DNA from 2 places in the Brevundimonas sp. TWP2-1 genome. Region 1 is predicted to be linked to the other one. Evidence: predicted binding sites of a transcription regulator. Region 1 holds the regulator's gene; the other holds the start of a gene.
The links. Region 1 encodes HrcA, which represses chaperone genes, less so after heat shock. Its sites were predicted from a motif close to GTTAGCANTCNNNNNNNNNGANTGCTAAC; they were not measured.
Positions count from the first base shown of each region.

Region 1 (15,993 bases):
GGCGCTCTCCCCGCCGCGTCGAACACGCCGGACAAACCCACCCACGCCACGGGACCCGAGTCCCACGCCCCCGGGGGCCAGATCGCCAAGCACGGCGGCTTCTGGGCTCTGACCGTGGGCGCGATCGGCGTGGTGTTCGGCGACATCGGCACCAGTCCGCTTTACGCCCTGCGCGAAGCGATCGCCCATGCCCAGTCGGGCGTCGGCGGGGACCTGGCCGTGATCGGCGTCGTCTCCCTGGCCTTCTGGGCTCTCATGGTGGTGGTGACGTTCAAATACGTCTTCTTCCTGATGCGCGCCGACAACAAGGGCGAGGGCGGCACCCTGTCGCTGATGGCCCTGGCTCAGGTCGCCGTCGGCCGACGCAGCGCCTGGATCTTCATCCTGGGCGTCTGCGGCGCGGCGCTCTTCTATGGCGACGGCATCATCACGCCCGCCATTTCCGTGCTGTCGGCGGTGGAGGGGTTGCAGGACGCGCCGGGTCTGGCGGGCAAGTTGGACGCCTTCATCGTGCCGATCTCGGCCGGCATCCTGATCGCCCTGTTCATGGTCCAGTCGCGCGGCACGGCCAGCCTGGCCAAATATTTCGGGCCGATCACCGCCGTATGGTTCCTGTGCCTGGGCGCGCTGGGTCTGTATCATATCTTCGACGACATCAGCGTTCTGCGCGCCCTGTCGCCCCACTACGGCGTCATGCTGTTGATCAACGACGGCTTTCTGGGCTTCATCATCCTGGGCAGCGTCTTCCTGGCCGTGACCGGAGCAGAAGCCCTGTATGCGGACATGGGCCATTTCGGAAAGGCGCCGATCCGCATGGGCTGGCTGGCCTTCGTCCTGCCCTGCCTGACGTTGAACTATCTGGGTCAGGGCGCCCTCATCCTGGACAATCCGGCCGCCGCAGAAAATCCGTTCTGGAATATGGTGCCGCAGTTCGCCTACTGGCCCATGCTGATCCTGGCGACCGCCGCCACCGTCATCGCCTCGCAGGCCGTGATCACCGGCGCCTTCTCGGTCACGCAGCAGGCGGTGCAACTGGGCCTTCTGCCCCGCATCGACATTCGCAACACCTCCGAGACCCAAGCCGGGCAGATCTTCGTGCCGGCGGTGAACACCTTCCTGATGATCGGGGTGCTGGTGCTGCTGGTCGTGTTCCAGAGCTCGCACAATTTGACCGCCGCCTATGGCGTGGCGGTGACGGGGACCATGCTGGTCAATACGCTGATGGCCTACTCCGTCATCCGCAAGGGCTGGAAATGGCCGATGTGGGCGGTGGCCGGAACCCTCATTCCGTTCGCCTTCATCGACAGCGTCTTCCTGACCTCCAACCTGCTGAAAATTCCTGACGGGGCCTGGATGCCGCTGGTGCTGGGCGCCTGTCTGGTGGTGATCATGTGGACCTGGGTGCGCGGCACCCAGATCCTGACCGCCAAGACGCGCAAGGACAGCCTGCCGCTGAACGATCTGATCGAGATGCTTCAGGCCCGCCCGCCGCACCGCGCGCCCGGCATGGCCATCTTCCTGACCAGCGACCCGGACGTCGCTCCCGTCGCCCTGATGCACAATCTCAAGCACAACAAGGTGCTGCACGAGAAGAACGTCATCCTGACGGTCCGCACCTCCGAGCGGCCGCGCGTCAAGGAGGCCGACCGCGTCAGGATGGAGCCGATCAACGACGACTTCAAAAAGGTCACGGTCACATACGGCTTCATGGAGACGCCTAACGTGCCGCGTGCGCTGGGTCTGTGCCGCAAGCAGGGGCTGAAGTTCGACATCATGTCGACCAGCTTCTTCCTGGGCCGGCGCTCGCTGATCCCCTCGGCGCGACAGGGCATGCCCTTGTGGCAGGACCGGCTGTTCATCTTCCTGATGCGCAACGCCGCCAATCCGACCGACTTCTTCCATATTCCCCCCGGCCGCGTGGTCGAGCTGGGCGCGCAGGTGGCCGTATGAGTGCTGAGGGACGAGGCGGACAGAGTTCGCAGGCGCGTGGGCGCCGCATGGCTGTCAAGGGTCGCCCGCGCCCTGTTCCGACCGTTGACGCCGCCGCCGCCCCGTCCCAGGACGACATCGGCGTCGAGGCCCGCGTTGTCGCCGGCATCCTGCTGAACGCGGCGCTCGAGAAGCGCAACGGCCTGGACGAGGCCTTGTCGCAACCGGCTGCACGCGCGCTGGAGCCCGTGGATCGCGCCTTCGCCCGCGCGGTCGCGATGGCGGCCCTGCGTCGCCTGGGCGAGATCGACCAGATCCTGAACCGCCGCCTGAAGAAGTCCCCGCCCGAGGCCGTCCGCACCCTGATGCGCATCGCCCTGGCCCAGACCCTGGTGCTGGAAACCCCCGCCTTCGCCGCTGTTTCCACGGCGGTGAAACTGGCCGAGCGCGATCCCAAGACCCGGCCCTACAAGAACCTGGTCAACGCCGTGCTGCGTGGCGTTGGCCGTGAAGGCCCCGGCCTGACGACGGCCGAGAGCAATCTGCCCGACTGGATCGCCGCCCGCTGGAAGGCCACCTATGGCGAGGCGGCCCTGGCCGGTCTGGCCCTGGCTGCGCGTGAAGAGCCGGCGACGGATCTCAGCCTGAAGCCCGGCGTCGACCCCGCCGCCGTGGCCGCGGCAGTGGAGGGTGAAGCTCTGGCCGGCGGAACCGTTCGCACCGGCCGTCGCGGCGATGTCGCCTCCTGGCCCGGATTCGACGACGGCGACTGGTGGGTGCAGGACGCCGCCGCCGCCGTGCCCGGTCGTCTGCTGGACGTGAAATCCGGCGAGACCGCCCTGGACATGTGCGCCGCGCCGGGCGGCAAGACCCTGCAACTGGCCGCCGCCGGCGCATCGGTCGTCGCCCTGGATCGTTCGGCCCCGCGCCTGAAACGCCTGACCCAGAATCTGGAACGCACCGGCCTGACCGCCGAGGTGATCGCCGTTCCCGCCGAAGAGTGGGAGGACGACCGCACCTTCGACGCGGTCCTGCTGGACGCCCCCTGCACCGCCACCGGCACCTTCCGCCGCAATCCGGAAGTCCTGCGCGCCACCAAGCCCGCCGAGGTCGCCAAACTGGCCGATGTCCAGCACCGGCTGCTCGACGTCGCCGCCGAACGGGTCAAGCCCGGCGGGCGGATGGTCTATTGCACCTGTTCGCTGGAGCGCGAGGAGGGCGAGACCCAGATCATCGCCTTCCTGCGCCGCAACCCCGCCTTCCGCACCGTCGCGGCCGACCCGGCCGCCCTGGGCGCCCCGCCCGAGGCCCTGACGCCCGAAGGCTGGCTGCGTATCCTGCCCTCCATGTGGGCCGAACACGGTGGCCTCGACGGCTTCTTCGCCGCCAGGCTGGAACGGATCGCCTAGGTTTTTCTAGGAGCGCGTTTCGACTCAGGCAGGGCGCCGGCGGCCTTTCGCAGGTCGGCGTATTCCTGCTCCACCCGTGCTTTTTCAAGCGCACGCCTCTGGATGTCGAAGGCCTTGTAGGCCGCCTTGGCGTGGCGGTCGGCGTCGCCCTTGGAAACACGTCCGCCGTTGGACAGAACCACGCGGCCCAACCCCTTCAACTGAGCGTTTAGAAGTTCGGAAGCTTGCGCCATCGTCGTCAACCGACCGGTCTCCAACTGGTCCTCGAAGATGGTCAGCAGCAGGTCCGTCAGACGATTCAGCTCGCGGACTTCTGCCGGCGCCAGGAAGTTCTTGGCCACGGTCACGTCGGCCGAAACTATTCGCTCACCCTTCCAGGTCCGAAGGCCCATGTCAGGTTCCGCCGCGTCGGCGCGCGTCATCAGCATCTCGGCGGGCGTGTGACTGGTCACCGCGTAGCAGAGCTTGGCCTGGGTGTTCCGGTAGAAGGTGCGCCAGGCGTCCGACTTGGGATCGTAATCCTGGCACAGGCTGCAGATCTGGCGGATTTCCGCATAGAGGTTAGCTTCCTCGCTGCGGATGTCGCGAATGATGGCGCGCAGTTCGCGGATACGATCCTGCTCGCCGCCCGCCTTCATCCGCTCCACATCGACCACGAAGCCGCGCGTGGCGAACCGGATCAGCACGGCGGTGGCCCAGCGACGGAACAGGGTCGCCTGCGCCGAACTGACCCGATAGCCGACCGAGATCACCATATCGAGGCTGTAGGCTCTGACGGTCCGGTCAGCGGGACCCTTAATTTGCATAAAATGCAAATCGGCGGCGTCGCCTAACTCGCCCTCTTCCAGAATTGCCGCGATATGCCTTGATATGACCGAGACATCTCGACCGAACAGGCTCGCGATCTGCGCCTGGCTCATCCACAGCGCATCGCCGTCGAAGCGGATTTCGACCCTGGCTCCGTCATGGGCTCCATAGATCAGGAAGCGGTCTCCGGAGCCGTCCTCGAACACGCGAACGGGCTCGGCGGCAGACGGGTCTTGCAGAGACATCAGGACTTCCTGCGCAAGTTTGGCGTGAACAAGAGTAGAACATGTCGGCGCTTCCTCGCCAAGCCGGTTGCTCCCGTCGGCGCCGCGCCTTATCCGGAAGGCCATGGCCCTCACCCCTCTGATCTGTCCGTCGATCCTCGCCAGCGATTTCGCGCGGCTGGGTGAAGAAGTCCGCGCGCTGGAGGCGGCGGGCGCCGACTGGATCCACGTTGATGTGATGGACGGGCATTTCGTGCCGAACATCACCCTGGGCCCCGACATCGTGAAGGCGATCCGGCCACACACCAGCTTGCCGTTCGACGTGCACCTGATGGTCGCGCCGGTCGATCCGTGGCTGGAGGCGTTCCGCGAAGCCGGCGCCGATGTCCTGACCGTCCATCCCGAGAGCGGGCCGCACCTGCACCGCACCCTGGGCCGTATTCGCCAGCTGGGCGCCAAGGCGGGCGTGGTGTTCAATCCGGCGACGCCGCTGTCGATCCTGGAAGAGGTGGTCGACCTGGTGGATCTGGTGCTGATCATGTCGGTCAATCCGGGCTTCGGCGGCCAGAAGTTCATCGATAGTTCCCTGCGCAAGATCGCCGGCGCGCGGACCATTCTGGACCGGGCCGGCTCGGCGGCGCACCTGCAGGTGGACGGCGGCGTGACCTCGGCCAACGCCGGGGCCTGTGTCGCCGCCGGCGCCGATGCGCTGGTCGCCGGATCGTTCGTGTTCAAGGGCGAATACGCGACCAATATCGCCGCCCTGAAAGCCGCGCCGGCCACCCCTCAGAACGTGCTGTGAGCCCGCTCGGCCCCTTTGCTCCGCGCGGGCAGGAAACCACGCTGGACGTCGCCTCGGGCCAGATCCCCGGCCTGCCCGGCGCCCCGGTGCGCACGCCGGTGCGCTCGGGCGATACGATCGCGGGACCGGGCCTGTGGCCCGCCATCGCCGGGCGGGTGGCGACGCGACAGCTGTGGATCGAGCTTTATGGTCTGCCCGGTTATGGACTGACCTTGGGCGGCGGCAAGGTGACGGCCTTCGCCGCAACGCCGCGCGACTTCCGCCCCCATGATCCGGCGCCGGGCCGCAATGTCCTGGCCGGACGCTTCATGTTGGCGGGGGCCTCGATGGAGGTCGAGCCGCCGTCCGATCCGTGGAACCGGCCCAGCCCCTCGCGGCCGTTCGCCGTCGAACTTCACGCCTTCGCCTGGCTGCCGGGCTTGATGGCCCAGGGCGAGCGCGGCGCGCGCGAGGCGTTGCGTCTGACCCTGGCCTGGGCCGACACCTTCGCCCGCTGGTCGCCTTTCGCCTGGGGACCGGAAATCCTGGGGCGGCGGGTGGTCAATCTGGCGTGCGGCGCGCGGCGGATGGGCGCCGTCGCGACCGAGGCCGAACGGCTGAAGCTGGCTGATAGCCTGGCGCGCCAGACGCGTCAGCTGCTGCGTCCGCCCGGCGGGCTGGCCAGCCGGGCCGAACGGCTGACGGCGGCGGCCATCGGCGGCTGCGTCCTGGCCGGCGCGCCGGGACAGGCCTTGCGTCGTCGCGCTTTGGGGCGGTTGGACGGCGCCTTGAAGGCCACGGTTCAGGACGACGGCGGTCATGCCACGCGCAGTCCCGAGGCGGGGCTGGAGCTTCTGCTCGACCTGCTGACGCTGGACGACGCCCTGTCGCAACTGTCCGAACCGACGCCGGACGGCGTTTCGGGCGCCATCGCCCGGCTGACGCAGGGCTTGCGCCTTCTGACCCTGCCCGACGGCCGTCTGGCCAGCTTCCAGGGCGGCGGACCCTCCAGCGCCGAACGCGTCGCGGCGGCCCGCGCCCATGACGACGAGGCCGCCCCGGCCAAAGGCGATCCCGCCCATTCGCCCGCCGGCACGGTCGCCGGCCTGACGCGCATCGCCAGCCCCCTGCTGACCATCATGGCGGATGCGGCCCCGCCGGCCCGAGGCGCCTGGGGCGCCGCCGCCTGCGCCCAGCCGATGGCGCTGGAGATTGCCTGCGGCAAGGACCGACTGGTCACCGGCTCGGGCTGGACCCCGGCCTCGACCGACCGCCAGGCTTTGCGGCTGACTCCCGCCCATTCGACCCTGACCCTGGGCGAGCGGTCGCTGAACGAGCCGCTCGGCGGCTGGAAGGGCGATCTTCTGGGCCCGCGCCTGGTCGGGCCGCCGATCCATGTGACGACGGACTTGCGCGACGGCGACGGCGCCGTCTGGCTGGAGATGGAGCACGACGGCTGGAACGAACTGTTCGGCCTGAACCATCAGCGTCGGCTGTATCTCGACCAGCGGCTGGACGAGCTGCGGGCCGAGGAGAAGCTGTTCCCGACGCCGGGCCGCAAGGAGATGGTGCGCCAGATCGCGGCCCCCTACGCCATCCGTTTCCATCTGGAGCCGGGGGTGCAGGCCTCGCTGGCGCGCGACCGCCGCTCGATCCTGCTGCGCGGCGCCTCGGGCCGGGGCTGGTGGTTCAGGACCGACGGTCCCGACGTGGCCATCGAACCCAGCGTCCATATCGACGCCGGCCTGACGCGCCGCAGCTTGCAGATCGTGGTGCGCGGCTCGGCCCGCACCGACAGCGAGAGCAAGATCCGCTGGAAGCTGAGCCCGGCCGGCGCGAGCGGCGAACCGACGTAGAAGGGTGACGCAGCGCCGGTTTGGGTCTAGAGGGCGCGCCATCCTCCCCCAGCCTTCACGGACGCCGCCTCATGCCCGCCGCTCCCGACTTTCCGCCCGCGCCCGATCAGGTGAAGCCGCAACGCGCCCTGATCTCCCTGTCCGACAAGGCCGGGCTGGAAGACGCCGCCCGCACCCTGTACGACCTGGGCGTCGAGCTGGTGTCGACCGGCGGCACCCGCGCGGCGATCGCCAAACTGGGTCTGCCGGTCAAGGACGTGGCCGATCTGACGGGCTTCCCCGAGATGATGGATGGTCGGGTCAAGACCCTGCACCCCATCGTCCATGGCGGCCTCTTGGGCGTGCGCGACGCGGCCGACCACGCCCAGGCCATGACCGATCACGGCATCGGCGCCATCGATATCGTCTGGATCGACCTCTATCCGTTCGAGTCCACCGTTGCGGCGGGCGGTTCGTTCGAGGCGGCGGTCGAGAATATCGATATCGGCGGTCCGGCCATGATCCGCTCGGGCTCCAAGAACCACGGCTATGTCGCGGTCGCCGTCGACGGCGAGAGCATTGGCCTGATTCTGGAAGCCCTTAAGTCGGACGGTTCGACTGATCTGGCCCTGCGCAAACGTCTGGCCGCCCGCGCCTTCGCCCGTACCGCCGCCTATGACGCCGCCGTCGCCGGCTGGTTCGCCCAGCAGATCGAGGACGTCGCCCCGGCCCGCAAGTCGATCGCCGGGTCGTTGGCCCAGACCCTGCGCTACGGCGAGAACCCGCATCAGACCGGCGCCTTCTATCGCACCGGCGAGGCCCGTCCCGGCGTGGCCTATGCGACCCAGATCCAAGGCAAGGAGCTGGGCTACAACAATATCGCCGACGCCGACGCCGCCTATGAGCTGGTCGCCGAGTTCGAGGCCCCGGCCGTGGTCATCGTCAAACACGCCAACCCTTGTGGTGTCGCGGTCGGCAAGGATCTGTCGGAAGCCTACGCCCGCGCCTTGGAATGCGACGCCGTCTCCGCCTTTGGAGGTGTGATCGCGGTCAACCGCCCGCTGAACGGCGACGACGCCCGCGCCATCACCGGCATCTTCACCGAGGTGGTCATCGCCCCCGGGGCCGATGACGAGGCCAAGGCCGTCTTTGCTTCGAAGAAGAACCTGCGCCTGCTGATCACGGACGGCCTGCCCGATCCGCACGGACCGGGCGAGGTGTTCCGCTCGGTCGCCGGCGGCTTCCTGGTGCAGAGCCGCGACCGGTCGCTGATCAAGCCGTCGGACCTGAAGATCGTCACCAAGCGCCAGCCGACGCCGACCGAGATCCAGGACATGCTGTTCGCCTTCACCGTGGCCAAACACGTCAAGTCCAACGCCATCGTCTACGCCAAGGACGGCCAGACCGCCGGCATCGGCGCCGGCCAGATGAACCGTCGCGACAGCGCCCGGATCGCCGCCATCCGCGCCAAGGAGGCCGGCGAGGCGAAAGGCCTGGCCCAGTCCCTGGCCGAGGGTTCGGCCTGCGCCTCCGAAGCCTTCTTCCCCTTCGCCGACGGCCTGCTGGAAGCGGTCGCGGCCGGCGCCACGGCGGTGATCCAGCCGGGTGGCTCCATGCGCGACGCCGAGGTCATCGCCGCCGCCGACGAAAAGGGCATCGCCATGGCCTTCACCGGCGTGCGGGTCTTCAGGCACTGATTTTGGAAGGAAGGGCGCTAACGCTCGAGACGCGGTCGCTCGCTGCTTGAGCGCCCTTCCTTCGGCATTTTCGTGACTGGACGCGGATAGCGGCCGGGGCCACTGTCAGCTCATCTGACAGATGACCGGAGCCCCTGCCGATGACCGTTCTGATCCGTCCCGAAGGCCAGACCGCCGACGATCTGAAGCTGAGCCGACGAAGCCTGGGGGCGCTTGGGGGGCTGTTGTTCTCCGGCTATGCCGTCGCGGCCCTGGCCAAGGAGGCCAAGCCGATCACGACCGACGAGGCGGGGCTGGCCACGGAAACCGTGACCTATGCCGCGCCGGACGGCTTCCAGCTTCCGGCCTATATGGCGCGGCCTGCGGGCGACGGGCCTTTCCCAGTCGTCGTCGTGGTGTCCGAGATTTTCGGCGTCCACGAATATATCCGCGACATCTGCCGCCGCCTGGCCAAACAGGGCTATGCCGCCATCGCGCCTGCCTTCTTCAACCGGGTCGAGGATCCCGCGCCCCTGTCGGACATGCAGCGGATCATGCAGATTGTCGGCGCCGCGAACTATGAGCAGGTGATGGGCGACCTGTCGGCGACGCTGGAGTGGGCCAGCCAGCAGTCGTGGGCCAAGGACGGCAAGGTCGGGATCACCGGCTATTGCTGGGGCGGCAAGGTGGTGTGGCAGGCGGCGGCCCGCTTCGCCGCCATCGGCGCCGGCGTGGCCTGGTACGGCCGTCTGGCCCCCGCCGCCGATGCGACGCCGGTGCAGATCTCGTCGGGTCAGCCCTGGCCGGTCGATATCGCCGACGACCTCAAGGCACCGGTGCTGGGCCTGTATGGCGGCAAGGACCAGGGCATTCCGCTGGCCAGCGTGGAGCGTATGCGCGAGGCCCTGGCCCGTGCGGGCCAGACCGGCAGCCAGATCGTCGTCTATCCCGACGCCCAGCACGGTTTCCACGCCGATTACCGCGCCAGCTATTCCGAGACGGACGCCAGGGACGGCTGGTCCAAACTGCTGGCGACCTTCGATAAAGCGTTAAAGAATTAGGGCGTTACTGATGTGAAGGCTGCGGAGGGCGGCCTGAGTGGAGGGTTGGATATGAACGGATTGCAGCGTCGTGGGGCGGTCGTTCTGGGCCTGAGCCTGTTGTTCCTTCCGCTTGCTGCGTGCGGCGGCGGGGGAGGCGGTGGTGGCGGTGGAGGCACGATCACGCCCCCTGTTCCACCGCCCCCGCCACCGCCGCCCCCGCCGCCGCCGCCTCCCCCTCCGCCGCCCCCTTCGGTGACGTCGAGCGAGTATCTGCGGAACTATGGTCTGGCCAATATGAAGGCCCAGGTCGCCTGGCAGGCCGGGGCGACCGGGTCAGGCGTCACCGTCGCCGTCGTCGATTCCGGCATCGCCAACACCCTGCCCGAGCTTGAAGGGCGGATTTCCAGCGCCTCGACCGACGTCGTCGCGGGCCGCAACACCCCCTATGTCGCCTCAAGCAGCCACGGCACGCGCGTGTCGGGCGTCATCGCCTCGAACTTCAACGGTTTCGGCACGATCGGCGTGGCCTATCAGTCGACCATTCTGTCGATCCGCACCGACATTTCGGACTGTACGGACGAGAACACCGAGGTCTGTTTCAGCAGTTCGGACCTGGTGCGCGCCCTGGACTACGCCGTCGCCAACGGGGTCAAGATCATCAACATGTCGCTGGGCGGCGACGGTCGGCTGGGGTCGGCGTTCGAGGCGGCGCTGCTGCGCGCCGTCAACGCGGGCGCCGTGATCGTGGCCTCGTCGGGCAATGACGGCGAGGCCAATCCCGGCTGGCCTGCGCGCTACGCCATCGACCCCCGGTTCGCCGGCAGCGTGATCGCGGTCGGTTCGCATGGCGCGACCGATGTGATGTCCAGCTTCTCGAACCGGGCCGGCGATACGGCGGTCGGTTATATTTCAGCGCCGGGCGAAGACGTCATCACCGGCTGCGAAGGCACGTCCTGCTGGCGGGTCAACGGCACATCGTTTTCGGCGCCCCATGTCTCGGGCGCCCTGGCCCTGCTGATGCAGGCCTTCCCCAATCTGACTGCGCGGGCGGCCCTGGCCATTCTAGTCGATACCGCGCGGGATGCGGGTGATCCAGGAACCGACATCGTCTATGGGCGCGGCCTGCTGGACATGGCCGGCGCCTTCCGGCCGGTCGGTACGACCTCCACCCCGATGGCGGACGGAAGCTCCATCGTCACCATCACCGAGCCGGGCAGTTTCGTCGGCGCGGCCTTCGGCGACGCCTTCCTGCGTCAGAGCGCGCTGAACACGGTGCTGTACGACGCCTATGACCGGATGTTCGCGGTGCAGTTGGGTGGGGCCTATCCGACCGCGCCCAGCCGATCCTATCAGGCGGCGCCGTTCGAACAGAACACCACCGCCACCACTACGCTTGCGCTGCCGGGCGGCGGGCGGCTGAACCTGATCGCGGCCCAGCCCAGCGCGAGGCCCGAACCCGTGGCGCCGCGTCACGACCTCTATGATGCGCCGTGGATGGGCGACGAACCGCGCCAGGAGGCGATGCTGGACCTGGAAACCGGCCGGATGAACTTCTCGGTCTGGCAGGGCAAGGGCGGGGCGGCGTCGCCGTTCGAAGGCTCGGCCGGCGATGGGTTTGCATCCCTGGCCCAGGCCGACCATGCGGTGCGCGGCGCGATGCGGTTCGGCGCCGTGACCGTGTCGGCCGAAAGCGGAGGCGGGGATCGTCGCATGCCCCTGCGCCGCGTGGAGGAGGACGCCTCGACCTATAGTCGGGCGGCGATCGGATGGCGGGGCGCCGAGGGCGGCCTGTCGTTCAGTGTCGGCGCCCTGGATGAACGGCTTGGGCCCTTGGGCGCCTTCCTGCCTGGCGGGTCGGACTTCGCCCTGCCGTCGCGCACCAGCTTCTATGCCGTGGGCGGCGACTGGACGTTGAGGCCGGGTCTGCGACTGATCGGCGAAGCGGGCATGGGGTCGACGCAGATCGAGGGACGGTTCCTGTCGATGGATCAGGCGGCGATCAGTTCGAACTGGCGGCTGGGCCTGCTGACCGGCTGTACGATGATATGCGACCGGATCAGCTTCACCCTGTCGCAGCCGCTTCGGATCGAGAGCGGGACCTTCTTGGCGCTGCTGGCCGATGTGCCGGTCGAATATTTCGACCCGCTGACCTATTCGCGGCGCAGCTTCTCGGCGTCGCCCAGCGGTCGCCAGATCGACTTCATCCTGGGCGGCGAGCGTCGGCTGTGGGACGGCTCCAGCATGACATTGCAGGCCGTGGCCAGCCGCGAGCCGCGCCATGTGGCGGACGCCGCGCCGGAGTTCGCACTGATCGGGGCCTGGCGGCGTCAGTTCTGACCGACGCCGCCCGCTGACCTGGGATCAGGCCTTGCCGTCGAAGGCCTGACCTTCGGGCGCCTGCGCGGCGCCGTAGGGGTTGGGGCTTTGCGCGCCGGAGCCCTTGGCGGCGACGATGACCATGGCGGGACGGACGGTGCGGCCGAACAGTTCGAAGCCGGACTGCATGGTCTGGAGCACCGATCCGCCGGGCACCGTGTCCGACGGTTGTTCCATCATCGCCTGGTGGAGATGCGGGTTGAAGGCCTCGCCGGCTTCCGGCGCGACGCGTTTCAGGCCATTGCTGTCGAAGGCTTGAAGCAGGGCCTTCTGGGTCAGTTCCAGCCCGGTCACCAGGCCGGCGGTTGCGCCCTCTGCGTCCTTGGGCGCGGCCATCAGGGCGCGTTCCAGATTGTCGGCCACGCCCAGCAGGTCCTTGGCGAAACGCTGGATGGCGAAGGCGCGGGCGTCGTTCTGCTGTGTTTCCGAACGGCGCTTCAGGTTTTCCATCTCGGCGGCGACGCGCAGGGCGCGGTCCTTCCACTCGTCGCGCTCGGCGATGACGGTGTCCAGGGGCGCCAGGTCATCCCCCCGATTTTCAGAAGGATGGGCGTCCAGGCCGTGTTCAGCGTCGGTTTCGGCCGCATCCAGGGCGTCGAATTCGTCGTTAAGGGGTTTGTCGCTCACTTGTCGTTCCCGTCCAGCATCCGGCCCAGCACCCGGGCGGTATAGTCCACCAACGGAATGACACGGGCGTAGTTCAGTCTTGCGGGCCCTATGACGCCGATGGCGCCCAGAACCCTTTGTCGGCCGCTCATATAGGGCGCCGCGATCACCGCGGAACCCGAAAGTGAAAACAACCGTGTTTCGGCTCCGATGAAAATGCGCACGCCCTGCGCCGCATCGACGCCGTCCAGCAGGCCGATCAGCTGTTCCTTCTGTTCTAGGTCGTCGAACAGGACACGGACCCGTTCCAGATCCGCCAGCCCCTCGCCGTCCTGCAGCAGGTTGGCGCGGCCGCGCACGATCAGGGCGCGCTCGCGGTCAGGGCCCCCTGACCAGGCGGCGAACCCGTCCTCGACCAGGCGGGCCGCGGTCTGGTCCAGTTCGCGCCGGGCGATTTCCAGCTCGTGCGTCATCTCGCGCTTGGCGTCGGCGAAGGGGCGGCCGCGCAGGCGGGCGTTGAGGAAGTTGGAGGCCTCGACCAGGGTGGACGGCGTGACGCCCGCCGACAGGGTCATGATCCGGTTCTCGACCGTGCCGTCGTCGGCGACGATCACAGCCAGGGCCTGATCCCCGCCCAGGGCCACGAACTCGACGTGCTTGACCCCGGAATCGCGCACGGGGCTGGAAACCACGCCCGCGCCCCCGGCCAGGCCGGACAACAGGTTGGACGCCTCGTCCAGGGCGGATTCGAAGTTCCGACCCCGCCCCGCCAGACGCCCGTCGATCTCGCGCCGCTCTTCCTTGGTCAGGTCGCCGACTTCCAAGAGGCCGTCCACGAACAGCCGCAGGCCGGCATGGGTCGGGATTCGCCCCGCCGATGTGTGGGGCGCAGCCAGCAGACCCGCCAGGGTCAGGTCCTGCATGGTGTTGCGGATCGAGGCCGGTGACAGGGCGATCCCGCCCAACGACAGGGTCCTGGAACCGACCGGCTCGCCCGTTTCCAGATAGCTCTCGACGATGCGGCGGAAGATGTCGCGGGCGCGTGCATCCAGCCCCGCCAACCCCGCGAGGGATTGGGCGCCATCGAACGGCGGGGTTTTGGGGGCATACAGGCTCACGGTTTCAGGATAAGCACCGCGGCCTCGGCTTCCAAGGCCAGACTTCCAAGGAGTGCTCTCATGCGCCATTCGCAACGCACCGACGACCAACTGCGTCCCGTGACCATCGAGACCGGCGTCAACCGCTATGCCGAGGGCTCGTGCCTGATCACCTTCGGCCATACGAAGGTTCTCGTGACGGCCTCGGTCGAGGAGAGCATTCCCGGCTGGATGCGCGGCAAGGGCCAGGGCTGGGTCACGGCGGAATACGGCATGCTGCCCCGCGCCACCCACACCCGCGGCCGCCGCGAGGCCGCCGCCGGCAAACAATCGGGCCGGACGCAGGAGATCCAGCGCCTGATCGGCCGTAGCCTGCGCGCCGTCGTCGATCTGAAGGCCCTGGGCGAGCGCCAGGTGGTGCTGGACTGCGACGTCATCCAAGCCGACGGCGGCACCCGCACCGCCTCCATCACCGGCGCCTGGGTCGCCATGGCCTCGGCCCTGAACTATCTGCGCGACGAGGGGGTGCTGAAGTCCGATCCGATCCTGGACCAGGTGGCGGCCGTGTCGTGCGGCATCTGCAACGGCGTGCCCGTTCTGGACCTGGATTATGAAGAGGACTCCGAGGCCGAGGCGGATTCCAACTTCGTCTTGACCGGCGCGGGCCAGATCGTCGAGGTACAGGCCACCGGCGAGAAGCGCGGTTTCTCGCGCGCCGAGTTCGACCGGCTGTTCTCGCTGGCCGAGACCGGCTGCACCGAACTGTTCGCCTTGCAGAAGGCGGCGCTGGCGGCGGTGAAGCGATAGGGGGTTTCGTCTTCGGCCGCAGGCGGGCATCCTCGCCAGGTTGGTCCTGACCGGAGACAAGTCCATGCGTCGACCCCAATGGCTTTCGCTGGCCGCCTGCGCCGTGCTGATGGCCGGCTGTCAGCCTTCCGGCCCCGGAGCGCCCGCGTCCGGTGAATCGGCGTCGAACCCCGAGGTGATCGATGCGGTTCCTCTACAGCCGGAAACGGCGCCGGTCGCTCCGCCCGCTGCCAAGGCGGATGCGCCGGCCAAGGCGCCGGCAAAGCCCGCCGAGGAGCCCCAGGCCGGCATCCCCGAGGGGCCGGACATGGCGCCTCAGCCGGTTCCGGTCAGCGAAATTCCGTGTCGTGAAGCCATCGGGGCCGCCGCCTCGGCCCGCTTGGTCGAGCGTTGCATCCAGGTCAGCCCGGCGACGCGCCCGCCCTGCAACGCCGCCAACCCTTGCGACCTGATCCAGGGCGAGATCGACCGGTCCTGCAAGCTGTGGGAACGCGACGGCGATCCGCCGGCGGCGTGCAAGCCTTAAGGGCCGACCCTCAGCCGGCGGCGCGCACCGCGCCGGCGACATCGGCCACCACGCGTTTCACCAGGACCTCGTCGTCGCCCTCGGCCATGACGCGGATCAGTTTTTCCGTGCCCGACGGCCGCACCAGCAGGCGCCCCTGACCGGCTAGCGCCGCCTCGGCGTCGGCGATGGCGGCCTTGACCGCAGCGGTCTCCAGCGGCTTTTCGGCCGTGAAGCGGACGTTCTCAAGCTTTTGCGGGACGGGGTCGAATTGGCGGGCCAGTTCGCTCATCGGCTTGCCGGACTCGACCAGGACGGCAAGCACCTGAAGCGCGGCCATCAGGCCGTCGCCGGTCGTGGCGTGGTCGTGCAGGATGATATGGCCCGACTGTTCGCCGCCGATGTTGAAGCCGCCCTCGCGCATCCGCTCCATCACATAGCGGTCGCCGACCTTGGTCCGCTCCAGCGTCAGCCCTTCGGACTTCAGTTTGCGCTCCAGCCCCAGGTTGGACATGACGGTCGCCACCACGCCGCCGCCGGTCAGGAGGCCGCGTCTGGCCCAGTCCAGCCCGACCAGGGCCATGATCTGGTCCCCGTCCACGACCTGGCCCTTCTCGTCGCAGATGATCAACCGGTCGGCGTCGCCGTCCAGGGCGATGCCGATGTCGGCGCGGTAGCGTTTGACCGCATCGACCAGGGTCGCCGGATGGGTCGAGCCGCATTCGGCGTTGATGTTGGTCCCGTTCGGGGTCACGCCGACGGGGAAGACCTCGGCGCCCAGTTCGAACAGGGTGGTGGGCGCGACCTTGTAGCCGGCACCGTTGGCGCAATCGACGGCGATGCGCAGGCCCTGCAGCGTCAGCCGTTTGGGGAAGGCCTGTTTGGCGATTTCGATATA
Region 1 covers NZ_JAFCWR010000002.1:1,197,042-1,213,034, reverse strand. The annotation lists gene ACP7BH_RS16275 (potassium transporter Kup) at 1-1,950, shown strand, start outside; gene ACP7BH_RS16270 (RsmB/NOP family class I SAM-dependent RNA methyltransferase) at 1,998-3,338, shown strand; gene rhuM (RhuM family protein) at 3,335-4,390, opposite strand; gene rpe (ribulose-phosphate 3-epimerase) at 4,494-5,171, shown strand; gene ACP7BH_RS16255 (heparinase II/III family protein) at 5,168-7,006, shown strand; gene purH (bifunctional phosphoribosylaminoimidazolecarboxamide formyltransferase/IMP cyclohydrolase) at 7,078-8,682, shown strand; gene ACP7BH_RS16245 (dienelactone hydrolase family protein) at 8,823-9,722, shown strand; gene ACP7BH_RS16240 (S8 family peptidase) at 9,957-12,041, shown strand; gene grpE (nucleotide exchange factor GrpE) at 12,066-12,671, opposite strand; gene hrcA (heat-inducible transcriptional repressor HrcA) at 12,704-13,798, opposite strand; gene rph (ribonuclease PH) at 13,865-14,590, shown strand; gene ACP7BH_RS16220 (hypothetical protein) at 14,655-15,116, shown strand; gene glmM (phosphoglucosamine mutase) at 15,127-15,993, opposite strand, start outside.

Region 2 (15,993 bases), on a different contig from region 1:
TCATAACCCTTGCCGTTCAGCACCAGGCCGATGCGGCTGCGGCCCGCCTCGTGCGGCAGGGCGGCCATGACCTCTTCGGCGCCGGCCATCTGCGGCACATATTTGGGATGGACGAAGGAGACGGCCTCGATCCGTTTCGCCCCCGCCCCTTCTAGCCGCCGCACCAGATCGGCGCGGACGGCGGGCTCCAGCACGGCCTTTTCGTTCTGCAGCCCGTCGCGCGGACCGACCTCGACGATCTGGATGAACCGGCCCATCACGAGCCTCCTGCGCCCGACCCGTTCCGGGGCGGCGGCGCATAGAGGGTCAGGTTGACCTCGTCCCCGCCCGAATAGTTGAAGCCGTTGACCGTCCCGACCGCGCGCCCCGACACGCCCAGTCGGGCCGCCGCCGCACGGAAGGCGTCGGCGTCGCGCCCCTCGACGATAGCGGGACGCCCTTCGGCCAGGGCCTGAGCGGCGCCTTGCGCGTCGGTCAGATCGGTGTCGCGCCCGGTCAGGAAGACGAAGCTGGGTTCATGGAAGCCGGTGATCGCCACCGGCCCCGGCGTGCGGCCCTGGCGCGGATGCAGGTCAGCCGCCTCCAGCGCCTTTTCAAGCTGCGGCGCGACAGCCAGCGGCCGAAGTTGCCGGATCGTGCCGGCCAGGGCCGCATGGGCCACGATGCCGAAGGCCAGAGACGCGACCAAGGCCGCGACGGGCGCCCGGTTCAGCAACAGGAAACCCCCCATCGCCCCCGCCGCCAGCGCCATGACCACCGTCAGCGCCGCCCAGGTCTGGGCCGTCGAGGTGCCATAGACCGTCAGGCCATAGACGGTGATGCCGATGACCAGCAGGGCCGCAAACGCCGCGAGCGCCGCGCCGGTGATCCTCGACACCTTGCCGATCGGCTGGGCCAGGGCGGCGGCGGCCAGCAGGGCCAGCGCCCCGAAAGTCGGCAGGGTGTAGTGCCACAGCTTGGTCGGGGCCAGTTCGAACATCAGCCAGCCGGGCACCAGCCAGCAGACCAGGAACCGGATCGCCGGCTCGGCCCGCCGGCTCCAGCCGGTCGCGACTGCGGCGGGCAGCAACAGGGTCGAGGGGAAGAACAGCAGAGGCGCCAGCAGCAGATACATGCCGGGGAAACCCGAATGGCTTTCGTGCGCGCCGGCGATCTTGGGCGCCAGGTCGCCGCCGATGGCCTCGCGCCAGAAACCGCCGTCGGTGGCGATGGTGATTGCGATGGCCCACGGCCCGACCATCAGGGCGACCAGCGGCAGCCCCCAGCCCCAGCCGAGGCGATAGAGCCATTTGACGTTCCGGTCCCAGATCGACAGGGCGATGATGGCCAGGGCGATGACCAGGAACCCGATCGGCCCCTTGATCAGGGTCGAGAGGCCGATGCCGATCCAGAACAGCAGCTTGTGCAGCCGGATTGGTCGTTCGCCCGCCCGTGTCGCCATATAGATGCGCGCCAGCGCCGCCATGGCCAGGGTGGTCGCCCCGCACAGCATGGCGTCGGTCTTGGCGATCCCCGCCTCGGTCGACAGCAGGAAGGTCGCCCCCATGATGGCCCCGCCGAAGAAGCCGACCCGGCTGCCCAGCATGGCCGACCCGGCCCAGGCCACGGCCCAAGCCGCCAGCATGGCGCCCAGCAGGGAGGGGATGCGATAGGGGGCGATCTCGCGGTCCTCGACATCCGAGGTCAGGCCGACGGCGACGGCCTGCATCCAGTAGATGCCGACCGGCTTCTTCCACCGCGGCTCGTCCTGATAGCGGATATCGACATAGTCGCCGCTTTCCAGCATCTGGGACGTGGCCTGGGCGAAGCGGCTCTCGTCGCGGTCCAGCGGCGGCAGCAGCAACAGGCCGGGCAAGCCCGCGATCAGCGTCAGCAGGGCCGCGAGGAGCGGGCCTCGCCAGCCGGCGATGCGGCCATCCAGATCAAAAGTCTTCATTCCAGACTCCTTACACGGCGACCGCGCCGTCGTCAGCCGTCTCCCCTAAGCCGTCGTTATCCTCTATGGAGCGGCGATGACCGTCGAGACACCCGAGATTTCCGTCGTCGTTCCCGTCCATGACGAGGCCGGCGCCGCCGTGCCCCTGGCGCGCGAGATCGCCGCCGCCTTCGACGGACGATCCTACGAGATGATCTTCGTGGACGACGCCTCCAGGGACGCCACCCTGGCCGAGCTGAAAGCCGCCATGGCCGAACTGCCGGCCCTGCGCGTCTTGGCCCACGGGACCAATGCGGGCCAGAGCCGCGCGGTCCGCACCGGCGTGCTGGCGGCCCGCGCGCCGGTCGTCGTGACGATGGACGGCGACGGCCAGAACCCGCCGGCCGACGCGCCGCGCCTGGTCGACGCCCTGCTGGCCGCCCCCGCCGACGTCGGCCTGGTCGGCGGCCGCCGCGCCAAGCGCCAGGACACCGAGGCCAAGCGCCAGGCCTCGATCTGGGCCAACCGCATCCGTCGCCGCCTGCTGGGCGACGACGCCGACGACACCGGCTGCGGGCTGAAGGCTTTCCGCCGCGACGTCTTCCTGCGCCTGCCCTACTTCGATCACATCCACCGCTACCTGCCGGCCCTGATGATCCGCGAAGGGTTCAGGAACCAGTACCTCGACGTGGACCACCGCCACCGCGAGGTCGGCCGCTCGAAATACACCAACTGGGGCCGGCTTCGGGCGTCCTTCTCGGACCTGCTGGGCGTCATGTGGCTGAAGACCCGCTCACGCCGGCCGGGCGCGATCTCGGAGTTTTGAGACAATAACCCTCACCTCCCCATCGGCGCAGGCCGATGGGGAGGACAGATCGCGTAACGATCAGGAGGGGGCGACTTGGACGGCAACGATCTCTCTGCCCGCTTCTGACACCCGGTCGCCCTCTCCTGGCGCTCGCTGACGCGACCGCCTGTCCTCTCCGTTCGCCTTCGCGAACAGGGAAGTGAGCCAAACAAAAAGGGCGGGGTCTCGCGACCCCGCCCTTCTGCATTTCAGCGTCGGCTGGCTTGGACTTAGAAGTCCATGCCGCCCATGCCGCCCATTCCACCCATGTCGGGGGCGCCGCCGGAGCCACCCTTCTTGGGAGCGTCGGCGACGGCCGCTTCGGTCGTGATCAGGATCGAGGCCACCGAGGCGGCGTCGGTCAGGGCGGTGCGAACCACCTTGGCCGGGTCGATCACGCCCATGGCGACCAGGTCGCCGTACTCTTCCGTCTGGGCGTTGAAGCCGTAGGTGGCGGAGCTGTTTTCCAGCACCTTGCCCACGACGATCGAGCCTTCGACGCCGGCGTTTTCCACGATCTGGCGGATCGGGGCCTGGATGGCGCGACGGATGATGGCGATGCCGGCGGTCTGGTCGGCGTTGTCGCCGGTCAGGCCGTCAAGCGCCTTGGTCGCCTTCAGCAGGGCGATGCCGCCGCCGGGGACGATGCCTTCTTCAACCGCTGCACGCGTGGCGTTCAGGGCGTCGTCGACGCGGTCCTTCTTTTCCTTCACTTCGACTTCGGTCGAGCCGCCGACGCGGATGACGGCGACGCCGCCGGCCAGCTTGGCCAGACGTTCCTGCAGCTTTTCCTTGTCGTAGTCCGAGGTGGTGTCCTCGATCTGGCGCTTGATCTGGCCGATGCGGGCCTCGATCTCTTCCTTGCCGCCGACGCCGTCCACGATGGTGGTGTCGTCCTTGGTGATGGTGACCTTCTTGGCCTTGCCGAGCATGTCGATCGTGACGTTCTCAAGCTTGATCCCCAGATCTTCCGAGATGACCTGGCCGCCGGTCAGGACGGCGATGTCCTCCAGCATGGCCTTGCGGCGATCACCGAAGCCCGGCGCCTTGACGGCGGCGACGCGCAGGCCGCCCCGCAGCTTGTTGACCACCAGGGTGGCCAGGGCCTCGCCTTCGATGTCCTCGGCGATGATCACCAGCGGACGGCCCGATTGCACGACGGCTTCCAGGATCGGCAGCATGGCCTGCAGCGACGACAGCTTCTTCTCGAACAGCAGGATCAGAGGCTCTTCGAGTTGAACCTCCATCTTGTCGGCGTTGGTGATGAAGTAAGGGCTCAGGTAGCCGCGGTCGAACTGCATGCCTTCGACGACGTCCAGCTCGGTCTCGGCGGTCTTGGCTTCCTCGACCGTGATGACGCCTTCGTTGCCGACCTTGGCCATGGCCTTGGCGATCATTTCGCCGACTTCAGCGTCGCCGTTGGCCGAGATGGTGCCGACCTGGGCGATCTCGGAGTTGTTTTCGACCTTCTTGGCCGAGGCCTTGATGTCGGCGAGGACGGCGGTGACGGCCTTGTCGATGCCGCGCTTCAGATCCATCGGATTCATGCCGGCGGCGACGGCCTTGAGGCCTTCCTGCACGATCGATTGCGCCAGGACGGTTGCGGTGGTGGTGCCGTCGCCCGCCTTATCGTTCGTCTTCGAAGCGACTTCGCGGATCATCTGGGCGCCCATGTTCTCGAAGGCGTCTTCCAGCTCGATCTCTTTGGCGACCGACACGCCGTCCTTGGTCGAGCGCGGGGCGCCGAAGGACTTCTGGATCACGACGTTGCGGCCCTTGGGACCGAGCGTCACCTTGACGGCGTTGGCGAGGACGTTGACGCCGCGCAGCATCTTGTCGCGCGCGTCGGTGTTGAACTGTACGATTTTAGCGGCCATGCGGGCAGCTCCTATCTAGATGGATTGATTGAAGAAACGCGAACGTCGGGTGCTTAGGACAGCACGCCCAGGACGTCGGATTCCTTCATGATGATCAGGTCGTCGCCGTCGATCTTCACTTCCGTGCCCGACCACTTGCCGAACAGGATGCGGTCGCCGGCCTTCAGCTCCAGGGCGTTGACCTTGCCGGATTCGTCACGAACGCCGGGGCCGACGGAGACGACTTCGCCTTCCTGCGGCTTTTCCTTGGCGGTGTCGGGGATGATGATCCCGCCCTTGGTCTTGGATTCTTCTTCAACGCGCTTAACAAGCACGCGGTCGCCGAGCGGACGAAACGCCATCGGTTCTCTCCTTATGTACCCCCGGACGGGGGCGACTTGAAAACGGTGGGTCAGCCTCTCTTCGATCACCGTTTTGGCAGCCGACCGTCGAGAGTGCTAACGCGAGCGGGAGGTAGTCAGAGCGCAGGGCGACGTCAAGCGCGCCGTCGCCGGCCGTCTGCGAAACTTCCGCGACAAATGAACCGAAAATGAATGGCGGGCTCCGGGGCTGTTCAAGCGGGGGCTGGCAGAACCGTTTCAACGCTGGAGGCATTTCCTCTCTCGGAAACGCCGAACCGGTCGGAAAATAAAAGGAGACGACCATGTCCAACTTGCTGAAGATCACCGCCGCCGTCGCCGCCCCGGTCGTCGCCATGAGCCTGATGGCCGCCCCGGCCTCGGCCCAATCGCGTGATCGCGACGACACTGGTCGCAACGCCCTGATCGGCGCCGCCGTCGGCGGTCTGGCCGGCGCCATCTACGGCAACGGCGACGGCCGCTACATCGCCGGCGGCGCCCTGGGCGGCGCAGCCATCGGCGCCGTGGCGTCGTCCTCAAACCGGGGTTCGGGCTGCGAATATTATCGCGGCGGCCAGTGCTACCGGAACCAGGGCCACTGGGAACGCGAGCACGGCATCAACAGCCGCGACTCGCGCTACGAACAGCGCCGCGACTACCGCGATTATCGCCGCGAGCAACGCTATGACCGCCGCGACGATCGCCGGGATTACCGCCACGACCGCCGCTGGTAGTCGCTCGACGGTTTGAAGACAATGAAGGGCTCGGCCGCAAGGCCGGGCCCTTTCTTGGTCAGCCCATCAGCCGCGTCATCAACCCCGCCGTGGACGGATCCAGGTCTGCGGACGGCCCCCCGGCGTCCACGTCCTTCAGGATCGCCTTGGCTAGGACCTTGCCCAGTTCGACGCCCCACTGGTCGAAGCTGTTGATGTCCCAGATCACGCCCTCGACGAAGGTCTTGTGCTCATAGAGGGCCAAGAGGGCGCCCAGGGTCTCGGGCGTCAGGCGGTCCATGACGATGGCCGTCGAGGGGCGGTTGCCGGTGAAGGTGCGGTGGGACGCCAGACGGGTCGCCTCTTCCTCCGACAGGCCCTGGGCCAGGCCCTCGGCCTTGGCCGCCTCGGTCGTCTTGCCCAGCATCAGAGCCTGCCCTTGCGCCAGGGCGTTGGACCACAGAGGGCTCTCCGGCGCGTCGGCATGGGTTTTGGCGACGATGACGAACTCGGCCGGGACGATCTGCGGTCCCTGGTGAATCTGCTGGAAGAAGGCGTGCTGGCCGTTGGTGCCGGGCTCGCCGAACACGACCGGACAGGTCTGACGCGTCACAGGCGTGCCGTCGCGATGCACCCGCTTGCCGTTCGATTCCATCTCCAGCTGCTGCAGGAAGGACGGCAGGCGGCGCAGGGCATGGGCGTAGGGGGCGACGGTGCGGGCCGGTCGGTTCAGGCCGTCGACGTTGAACACCTGGGCCAGGGCCAACAGGATCGGCGCGTTCTGCTCCAGCGGGGCCGAGACGAAATGGTCGTCCATGGCCGCAGCCCCGGCCAGCATCTGTTCGAACACGTCCCAGCCCAGGGCGATGCCGCACGACAGGCTGACCGCCGACCACAGCGAATACCGACCGCCGACCCAGTCCCGGAAGGCGAAGGTGCGGCCGCAGCCGAAGGCCGCCGCCTTGTCCGGCGCCGCCGTCACGCCGATGAAATGTCTGGTCATGCCCTCGGCTGGCAGGGACGCGGCCAGCCACGCCTTGGCCGCCTCGGCGTTGGCCAAGGTCTCCTGGGTGGTGAAGGTCTTGGACACGACCACCACCAGGGTGGTTTCGGGGTCCAGGCCGGTCAGGGCCTCGGCCATGTCGCGCGGGTCGATATTGGCGACGAACCGCAGGTCGATGGCCGGGTCCAGCGGGCGAAGGGCGTCCCAGACCACGCGCGGCCCCAGGTCCGATCCGCCGATGCCGACATGGACGATGGCCTCGAACTTTTTGCCTGTAGCCCCCGCCTCTGCGCCCGAGCGCACGGCGTCGGCATAGGTCTTCATGTCCGCCCGCACGGCGTCCACCTCGGCCGAGACCGGTTCGCCCAAGGCGTGAAAGTCGGCGCCCGGTGCGGCGCGCAGGGCCGGGTGCAGCACGGCCCGCCCCTCGGTCAGGTTGACCGCCTCGCCGGCGAACAGGGCCGCGCGACGTCCCTCGACGTCGGACGCCCGCGCCAGATCCAGACAGGCGTCGAAGGCGGCCTTGGTCCAGCTCTGTTTCGACAGGTCCAGATACAGGCCCGCCGCCTCGACCGACATCCGCGCCAGCCGATCAGGATCGGCGGCGAACTGATCCACGATCCGGGTCTGGCCCGCCTCGGCGGCGGTGCGATCGAATGTCTTCCAGGCGTCGTCGCGGCTCATGGCGTCCTCGGTCGATGATGTGGGCGTTGGAGAAGGTAAACACTCGTTTACGGGTCGGGGGTAAAGAGGTTCAACGTCCTAGCGGACGGTGAAACAGGAAGTCATCCCCATGTCTTGCGGCCTCGCGCTTTCGATCGCCCTGGCGATGTCCAATCCCGCCGTCGCCCTGGCGGCCGATCAGCCGCCGGCCGCCGTCGGCGCGCCGATCTCCGTGGCGGGCGAGCCCTTGTTCGCCGACATCATCTCGCGCTCGACCAGCCTGAAGGCCATGGTCGACGGCTGGGCGGCCGCCAAGGCCGCCGACGACGCCGCCTTCTTCACCAGCCAGGCCTTCACCGGCTTCAAGGCCCAGGCCGAACAGCTGGCCGCGCTCGACATGCAGGGCCACCTGATCCTGAAGGAACGCGGCACCGACGGCGACCTGAAATGCATCCTGCGCGGCATCTCCGAGGACATGCCCAAGAAGGTTCAGGCCGTTCAGGCCGCCGCCAACCCAGCCGAACGCGCCACAGCCCTGTCGGAACTGTCCTATCTGCTGAACGACAACGTCGAAGTCATCACCGCCCCGCCGCAGCCGGAAGTCTGACGCCATCTAAAGGGCGTTCAGCGTCTCCAGAACGCCCTTGCCGTAACGATCCAGCTTGGACTGACCGACGCCGGAGATGGCGCCGAGGCTGTTCAGGTCGCCCGGCTCGGCCTGGGCGATTTCCAGCAGGGTCTTGTCCTGGAAGATGACATAGGGCGGGACATGCTGTTCCGAGGCGCGGTCGCGGCGCCAGGCTCGCAGGGCCTCGAACCGGGCGCGGACGTCGGCGTCCATGGTCTCCAGGGCGGCGTTGCGGCCCTCGCCGGTGCGGTCGCGGCGATTGCGCGAATTGCCCGAGCGCGTGCCGGCGTCGAAGCCTGCGGGAACGCGCCGCACTTCGATCTTGCGTTCGGCCTTGTAGACGGCGCGCACCGCCTCGCCGTCGCCCAGACCGACCAAAGGCTTGCCGTCGTTGGCGTCCTCGACCAGCAGGCCTTCGAACAGCAGGTGATCGACGATGTCGCGCCAGCCGTTGGGCGAGATGTCGGCGCCGATGCCCCAGGTCGACAGCTGTTGCTCCCACGGCTGGACCGCTTTGGTGCGGCCGGTCAGGTGGTCGACGATCCGGCCCCGTCCGAACCGGCCGCCCAGCCGTTGGACCGCCGCCAGGGCCTTTTGCGCGGGGACGGTGGCGTCATAGAGCTGAGGCGGGTCGCCGCAGATGTCGCAGACGCCGCAAGGCTCCGCATCGGTCTCGCCGAAATAGCGGCGCACGGCCTGGGCGCGACAGACGGCGCCGTCCAGCATGGCGAACAGCTGGCGAGCCTTGCGCACCTGGACCTGTTTGACCTCCTCGGCCATCGGGCGGCTGTCCAGCCGACGCAGGGCCCAGGCGATGTCGGAGGGGCCATACAGGGTGATGCCCTCGGCCGGTTCGCCGTCGCGGCCGCCCCGGCCGATCTCCTGCCAATAGGCCTCGAGGCTGCCCGGCGGATCGGCGTGGATGACGAAGCGCACGTCGGCCTTATCGACCCCCATGCCGAAGGCGATGGTGGCGACCATGACGGCGCCCTCCTCGGCCAGGAACCGTTCCAGCCGGCGGTCCCGCTCCTTGTTGTCCATGCCGGCGTGATAGGCGATGGCGTTGGTCCCGGCGTCGCGCAGCGCCTGGGCCACGCGGTCGCAGCCGTCGCGGCTGCCGCAATAGACGACGCCCGGCTTGCCGCGCCGCTCGCGCACCAGTTCGATGACGCGGGCGTCGGTCTTGGCGCGCGAGGCGCTTTCCTTGCGCTCGGCCGACAGTTGCAGGTTCGGGCGGGCGAAGCTGTCGACGAAGACCTTGGCCTCTTCGAGCCGCAGCGAGCGCAGGATGTCGTCGCGGGTGCGGGCGTCGGCCGTGGCCGTCACCGCGATGCGCGGCACATGGGGAAACCGCTCGGCCAGCAGACCCAGGTTGCGATAGTCTGGGCGGAAGTCGTGGCCCCATTGCGAGACGCAGTGGGCCTCGTCGATGGCGATCAGGCTCAATGGCAGTTCGGCCAGCCGGTCCATCATGGCCCCGGCCGCCAGGCCTTCGGGCGAGACGTAGAGCAGGTCCAGATCGCCGGAGCGGGCGGCGGCCCAGATGGCCGACCGTTCGTCCATCGAGACGCCGGAATCCAGGCGAGCCGCAGCGACGCCCTGTTGTTTCAACGCCTCGACCTGGTCGGTCATCAGGGCGATCAGGGGCGAGACCACAAGGCCCAGGCCGGGGCGCAGGATGGCGGGGATCTGGTAGCAGACGCTCTTGCCGCCGCCGGTCGGCAGGACGGCCAGCACATCGCCGCCGGACAGGATCTGCTCGACCACCTGACCCTGCATGCCCCGGAAATCGGCGTGCCCCCAGACGCGCGACAGCAGGGCCCGCGCGTCGTTCAGGTCAGGCGTATCGGTCGATGAGAACTGGGGCTGCGTGGCCGGCATCCTTAAGCTGTGCACTCTTTGTTCCCGCAAGCGAAGTCCTACAGGCGGCGAGAGGCGGCCTGTGGTCTCATCGGATGGGGATTAATTCAGTGGCCCGTTCAGTGCGCGGGGGCTTCGGCGAACTGGCCGCCGACGCGGTAGCGCCACAGATAGGACGGGGCGATGGCCGCCATGCCGGCCGGATGATCGATGCCCAGGTCGCCGAGGCCCAGAGCGTCGGGGGCCACGACATTGTCCTTCTCCAGCATCAGCACCTGATCGCGGGTCAGCGGCGGGGTGACGCCGACGAACCGGCTCAGTTGCAGCAGCGAGCCCAGGGGCCTGGCGACGGCGAAGGGCACGGGGACCAGCATCCGGTCGCGCCCGGTCTCGCGGCGCACCAGCTCCAGCACTTCGCGGAAGGTGTAGAGGCTCGGCCCGCCCAGTTCGAAGGTGCGGCCCGCCGCATCGACGCGGGTCACGCCGCGCGCGATGGCTTCGGCGACGTCGCCGACATAGACCGGCTGAAACTGGGTCTCCCCGCCGCCGATCAGCGGCAGGACCGGCGACATCGTCGCCATGGACGCAAAGCGGTTCAGGAAGCCGTCGCCGGCGCCGAACACCAGCGAAGGCCGCAGGATCACCGCATCGGGATAGACGGCGCGCACGGCTTCTTCGGCCTTGGCCTTGGTGCGGCCGTAGGCCGAGGGGCTGGCGGCGTCGGCGCCGATGGCCGAGATCTGGACCAGACGCTGGACGCCCGCCGCCCTGGCGGCCGAGGCGATGGTCTTGGCGGCTTCAGTGTGCACGGCGTCGAAGCCGCGCTTGCCGCCCGCGTCGTGCAGGACGCCGACCAGATTGACCACGGCGTCCGCGCCGCGCACGGCGGCGGCCACATCCTCGGCGCTGGTGATGTCGCAGCGCATGAACTGGATCTGGCCGGGATCGCCCAGCGGCTGGATCTCGATGGCCAGGACCGGGTTGCGCACGGCCACGCGAATGCGCCAGCCGCGACGCGCCAGGGCGCGCACCGCCTGCGACCCGATAAAGCCCGATCCTCCGAAGAGAGTCACGACGCCGGGGGCGAGGTCAGCCATGGGGAAAGCTCCAGTCGAAATCCGTGTCGGCGGGATAGACGATAGGGCGCCGCACCGCAACGCGGGCGTTCACGGCGACGCTGGCGATCCGCCCGTCGTCGCCCATCTGATGTGTATGAAGCTTTTCACCATCGGTTACGAAGGCGCGACCCAGGCGGAGGTGATCGCGCGCTTGAAGACGGCGGGAGTCGAGACCCTGGTCGATGTCCGCGCCGTCGCCGCCTCACGCCGCGCCGGCTTTTCCAAGACGATCTTGGGCGAGAGCCTGAAGGCGGAAGGGATCGACTACCTGCACCTGCGCGGCCTGGGCACGCCCAAGGCCGGCCGTGACGCCGCGCGCAAGGGCCGGGTCGCCGAGATGCGCGCCATCTTCGCCGATCACCTGGCCGAGCCTCAGGCCCAGGTGGAATACGAGCGGGTGAAGGCGCTGGCGGGCGAGAAACGCGTGGCCCTGCTGTGCTTCGAGGCCAACCACGCCGGCTGCCACCGCGCCGTCCTGGCCGAGCGGCTGGTGGCCGAGGACGGCGCGACGGTGGTCAACCTATAGGATCAGAACCGGGCAGCCCCGAGCCGTCTCCTCCCCATGAAATGGGGAGGAGGCGCGGCGCGCCTTCGCGCCGTGACGGAGGGGCTATTCGACGCATCGCAGGCGTCCGTGGGACTTCAAGAGCCCCTCCACCACGCTGCGCGCAGTCGCCCTCCCCGCTTCGCAGGGAGGAGACGATTTCACTTACGGACGTCCCACCAGTTGATCGACCGAACCGCTGGTGACCGGGTGATACAGAGGCCGGGCCTCGGCGTAGATGCGGCGGGCGATGGGGCGGCCCCAGTCGCCTTCGTTCCACAGGGTCTGGAACAGGGGCAGGACGAACTTGCGGCGGCCCTGGCTGGTCAGGAAGGCGTCCGCTGTGGCGACGGCGGGCTGATAGCGATGCGCCAGGGCGATCTGAAGCCAGCCGAAGGTCAGTTCGGCATTGCCCTCGTTCGCCAGGTTCAGGGTGCGTTCCAGATCGGCCAGCTGCGCGTTGGTCAGCCAGTCGGCGCCGGCAGCCAGCCCCTCGGGACGCCAGCCCAGGAAACGCTGGCGCTGCTGGGTGTTCCAGTCGGCCCACGGGATGGCCGAGGCCGGTCCCTTGTCCTTGAAGAAGGCGACGGCGGCGGCATCGACGGGCGTGAAGGCGTTCGACACCGGGGCCATGGCGTTCGACGGCAGACCGGGCTGATAGACCCAGGAGTCCAGCTGCAGTTCGGATTCCAGGGCTGCGTCGCCGTTCACCAGATGGGTGCGGATGTCGGCCAGGAACATGGCCGTGGTCATCGGCCGATAGGCGTTGCGGTCGAAATAGCCGCGCAGCCAGGCGTCGAACCGCTCACGGCCGACGATGCGTTCGATGGTGCGCAGGAAGGCTGAACCCTTGTCATAGGCGATGGTGTTCATGCCGTCGTCGGGATCGCGACCCAGCAGGTTCAGGTGCAGCCGGGTGTCGTCGGCGGGCAGGGATTTCAGTTCGTCCTGAAACCCGTCCCAGCTCAGCACCTGTTCCTGAACCGCGCGATCATAGCCGTAGACCGACTCCATGATCCGGTTCTCGAAATAGGTGGTGAAGCCCTCGTTCAGCCAGAAGTCGTTCCAGGTGGCGTTGGTGACCAGATTGCCCGACCAGCTATGCGCCAGCTCGTGCGCCACCAGCGACACCAGCGACTGGTCGCCGGCGATGATGGTCGGGGTGGCGAAGGTCAGTTTGGGGTTTTCCATCCCGCCGAACGGGAAGCTGGGCGGCAGGACCAGCAGGTCGTAGCGGCCCCACCGATAAGGGCCGTACAGCTTCTCGGCCGCGTCCACCATTTCGGCGGTCGGCTCAAGCTCGGCGGCGGCGGCGCGCAGGCGGCTGGGCTCGGTCCAGACGCCCGAACGCTCGTCGAAGGGTGCAAAGGCGATGTCGCCGACGCCGATGGCGATCAGATAGGGCGGGATCGGATTGTTCATCCGGAAGCGCCAGGTCTTCATGCCGCCCCCTTCAGAATTGGGTGCAGCCGGCTCGCCCTTGGGCGTCAGCTGGTCGGCGCTCATGACCACGGTCAGGTCGGCGGGGGCGGTGATGCGGGCCGAATAGGTCTGGCGGATACCGGGGCTGTCCTGGGTCGGGACCCAGGTCCGGGTCAGGATCGCCTGGCCCTGGCTGAACAGATAGGGTTTCTGGCCGCCCGCCGTCTGGGTCGGGCTGAGCCATTGCAGGGCCGCCGCATCGGGACGGGTCGAGTAGCGGACGGTGATCTTGCGGCGTTCGTTGGCGGCGAAGGCGGGGAAATAGACGGTCAGGGGCTGGCCCTTGATGGCGTCGTTGTCGCCAACGACATAGCGCAGCGGCTGGCCGGCGGCGTCGCGCACGTCCTGGATGTCCAGGTTGCGGATGTCCAGGATCACCTCATTGGCGCCGGGGACGGCCAGGATGTCCAGGGTCGCCGTGCCCGACAGGGTCTTGGCCTCGAAGTTCGCGGTCAGGTCCAGCGCGACGTCGACGACGCGGGCGATCTCGGGCCGGGCGTAGGTGTGGCTGTCGACCGCATCGGGACCGGGCGCCGGAGCGACGGCGGGCGGCGTCATCGAGCCGCCCCCGGTCGTGGTGGAGCAGGCGCTCAGCCCCATTGCGGCGGCAAGGGCGAGGGCGGAGACGAGACCGAGAGCTTTGCGCTTCATCGAGGCTTTCCTGGGCTGACCGTAACGATTGGCCGGAGAACGCGCGGAAACGCCGAAAAGATCAAGTCTCGGTCAAACCGACCTCATGCCGCAGCAGCAGGCGGCAGATAATGGGAGCGGAACAGCCGTCCCCGCTCGGCGAACAGCACCCAGCCCAGGGCGATCAAACCAAAGACGGTGAAGCCCACCGACATCGGTATGGTCGTGCCGTTGAACTGTTGGCCCACTGCAAAGCCCAGCAGCGAGCCGACGATGGTGGAGATGAAGCCCTGGATCGAGGCGGCGGTGCCGGCGATCTTGCCCATCGTCTCCATGGCCATGGCGCCGAAGTTGCCGGCCAGCAGGCCGAAACAGAACATGGTCAGGGTCTGCAGCACGGCGAAGGTCCAGATCGATTCATGCCCGCTGATCGCTACGCCGGCATGGACGGCGGAAATGGCGGTGAAGCCGATCAGGGCCGTGTGCGAAATCTTGCGCGAGCCCAGTTTCACCACCAGCCGCGCATTGACGATTGAGGCCACGGCGATGCCGCCCGCGATCAGGGCGAAGATGGCCGGAAACGCCGCCTCGGCCTGGAAGACATCGGCGAAGATCTGCTGCGACGAGTTGATGAAGCCGAACAGGGCCCCGGTGATCGCCGTCATGGCCAGGGTGTAGCCGATGGCCGTGCGGTCGGTCAGGGCGATCTTGTAGGCCGCCGTCAGACGCTTGAACTGGATCGGCAGGCGATCCTCGGGCTTCAGCGTCTCGGGCAGGCGCAGGGTCGCCCACACGATCAACGCCACGCCGATCAGGCCCAGGCCCGCGAAGATCCAGCGCCACGGCCCGACCAGCATGATCAGTTGTCCCAGCGACGGCGCCAGGATCGGCACGCCCAGGAAGACCAGGAAGCTGAAGGACATGACCCGCGCCATGGTGCGGCCCTCATAGCGGTCGCGCACGATGGAGACGGCCAGCACGCGGGTGCAGGCGCTGCCCAGGCCCTGGCCGATGCGGGCCAGGATCAGCATGTCGAAGGTGGGCGCCAGGGTCGCCAGCAGGCTGAACAGCACATAGACGCCGACGCCGAACAGCAGGACGGGCTTGCGTCCGAACCGGTCCGCCAGCGGGCCGTAGAACAGCTGGGCCCCGCCGAACCCGAGCAGATAGGCGGTCACGACCCACTGGCGGTCGTTGTCGGTCGCCACATTCAGGTCCGCGCCGATGTGCGGCAGGGCCGGCAACATCGAGTCGATCGCCAGGGCGTTCAGCGCCATCATCAGGGCGATGAGACAGACGAACTCGACGAAGCCGAGCTCCTTCTTGGCGGGCGCTGACGCGAGGGAAGAAGACATTTGGGCCAGATGCGCCGTCACGCCCCGATCCGCAACCGCAGCCCTGTCACAAATTGCTGCAATGCAGCGAAGTCGGGGCAGCGAAATCAAGCTTGAACGCCAGGCGCCTCGCCAAAGCCAAGAAGCTTCGCTAGAGGAAGTCATGACAGAACAGATGACAGCACAGGCGGCGCTGGACCGCCTCGAAACCCTCTACACCCAATCCGTGACCAACCTGCGCGACGCCGTGCGGGATTTCGTCAACACCGGCGCGCGGCCCGATCCGCTGAAACGCGCCGAAGGGGTGTTCGCCTATCCCGAACTTCGCATCCGCTGGGACGGGGATCGCCCCCAGGACCTGGAGCCGCGCGCCTATGCCCGGCTGTCGAAACAGGGAACCTACGCCACCACCATCACGCGGCCGGACCTGTTCCGCCCCTATCTGACCGAACAGCTGGGCCTGCTGGAGCAGGAGTATAATGCGACCTTCGAGGTCGCGGTGTCCAAGCAGGAGATCCCCTTCCCCTATGTGACGGACGGGCTGGAGGTCGCGCTGGACCGGTCGATGACGGCCGCCCTGGCGCGCTGGTTCCCGACCACGGACCTGGCCCATATCGGCGACGAGATCGCCGACGGCCTGTTCGAGATGGGCGGCGACTTCCCCCTGTCGCACTTCGACGGCTTGCGGACCGACTTCTCGCTGGCGCGGCTGAAACACTACACCGGAACGCCGGTGGACGACGTTCAGTCCTACGTCCTGTTCACCAACTACAATCGCTATGTCGACGAGTTCGTGCGCTGGGCCATCGAACAGCTTCAGACGCCGGGTTCGCCCTACGAGACGCTCTCCTGCGCGGGCGGCGTCGTTATCACGCGCGACACGCCGAACCCCGAGGCTGCGATCAGCGACACGGCCTGGAAGAAGCACCAGATGCCGGCCTATCACCTGACCGCGCCGGGCCATAAGGGCGTGACCCTGGTCAACATCGGCGTCGGCCCGTCCAACGCCAAGACGATCACGGACCACCTGGCCGTCACCCG
Region 2 covers NZ_JAFCWR010000001.1:1,902,979-1,918,971, forward strand. The annotation lists gene ACP7BH_RS09425 (hydroxymethylglutaryl-CoA lyase) at 1-257, opposite strand, end outside; gene ACP7BH_RS09430 (ArnT family glycosyltransferase) at 257-1,936, opposite strand; gene ACP7BH_RS09435 (glycosyltransferase family 2 protein) at 2,013-2,741, shown strand; gene groL (chaperonin GroEL) at 2,993-4,639, opposite strand; gene groES (co-chaperone GroES) at 4,693-4,980, opposite strand; gene ACP7BH_RS09450 (hypothetical protein) at 5,283-5,711, shown strand; gene pgi (glucose-6-phosphate isomerase) at 5,770-7,377, opposite strand; gene ACP7BH_RS09460 (hypothetical protein) at 7,487-7,963, shown strand; gene recQ (DNA helicase RecQ) at 7,970-9,865, opposite strand; gene ACP7BH_RS09470 (complex I NDUFA9 subunit family protein) at 9,964-10,941, opposite strand; gene ACP7BH_RS09475 (DUF488 family protein) at 10,940-11,488, shown strand; gene ACP7BH_RS09480 (M1 family metallopeptidase) at 11,672-13,639, opposite strand; gene ACP7BH_RS09485 (multidrug effflux MFS transporter) at 13,723-14,973, opposite strand; gene ACP7BH_RS09490 (AMP nucleosidase) at 15,116-15,993, shown strand, end outside.
Region 2: a site for HrcA is predicted at 5,053-5,081, ahead of groES (co-chaperone GroES). Genes of this name have one in related genera too.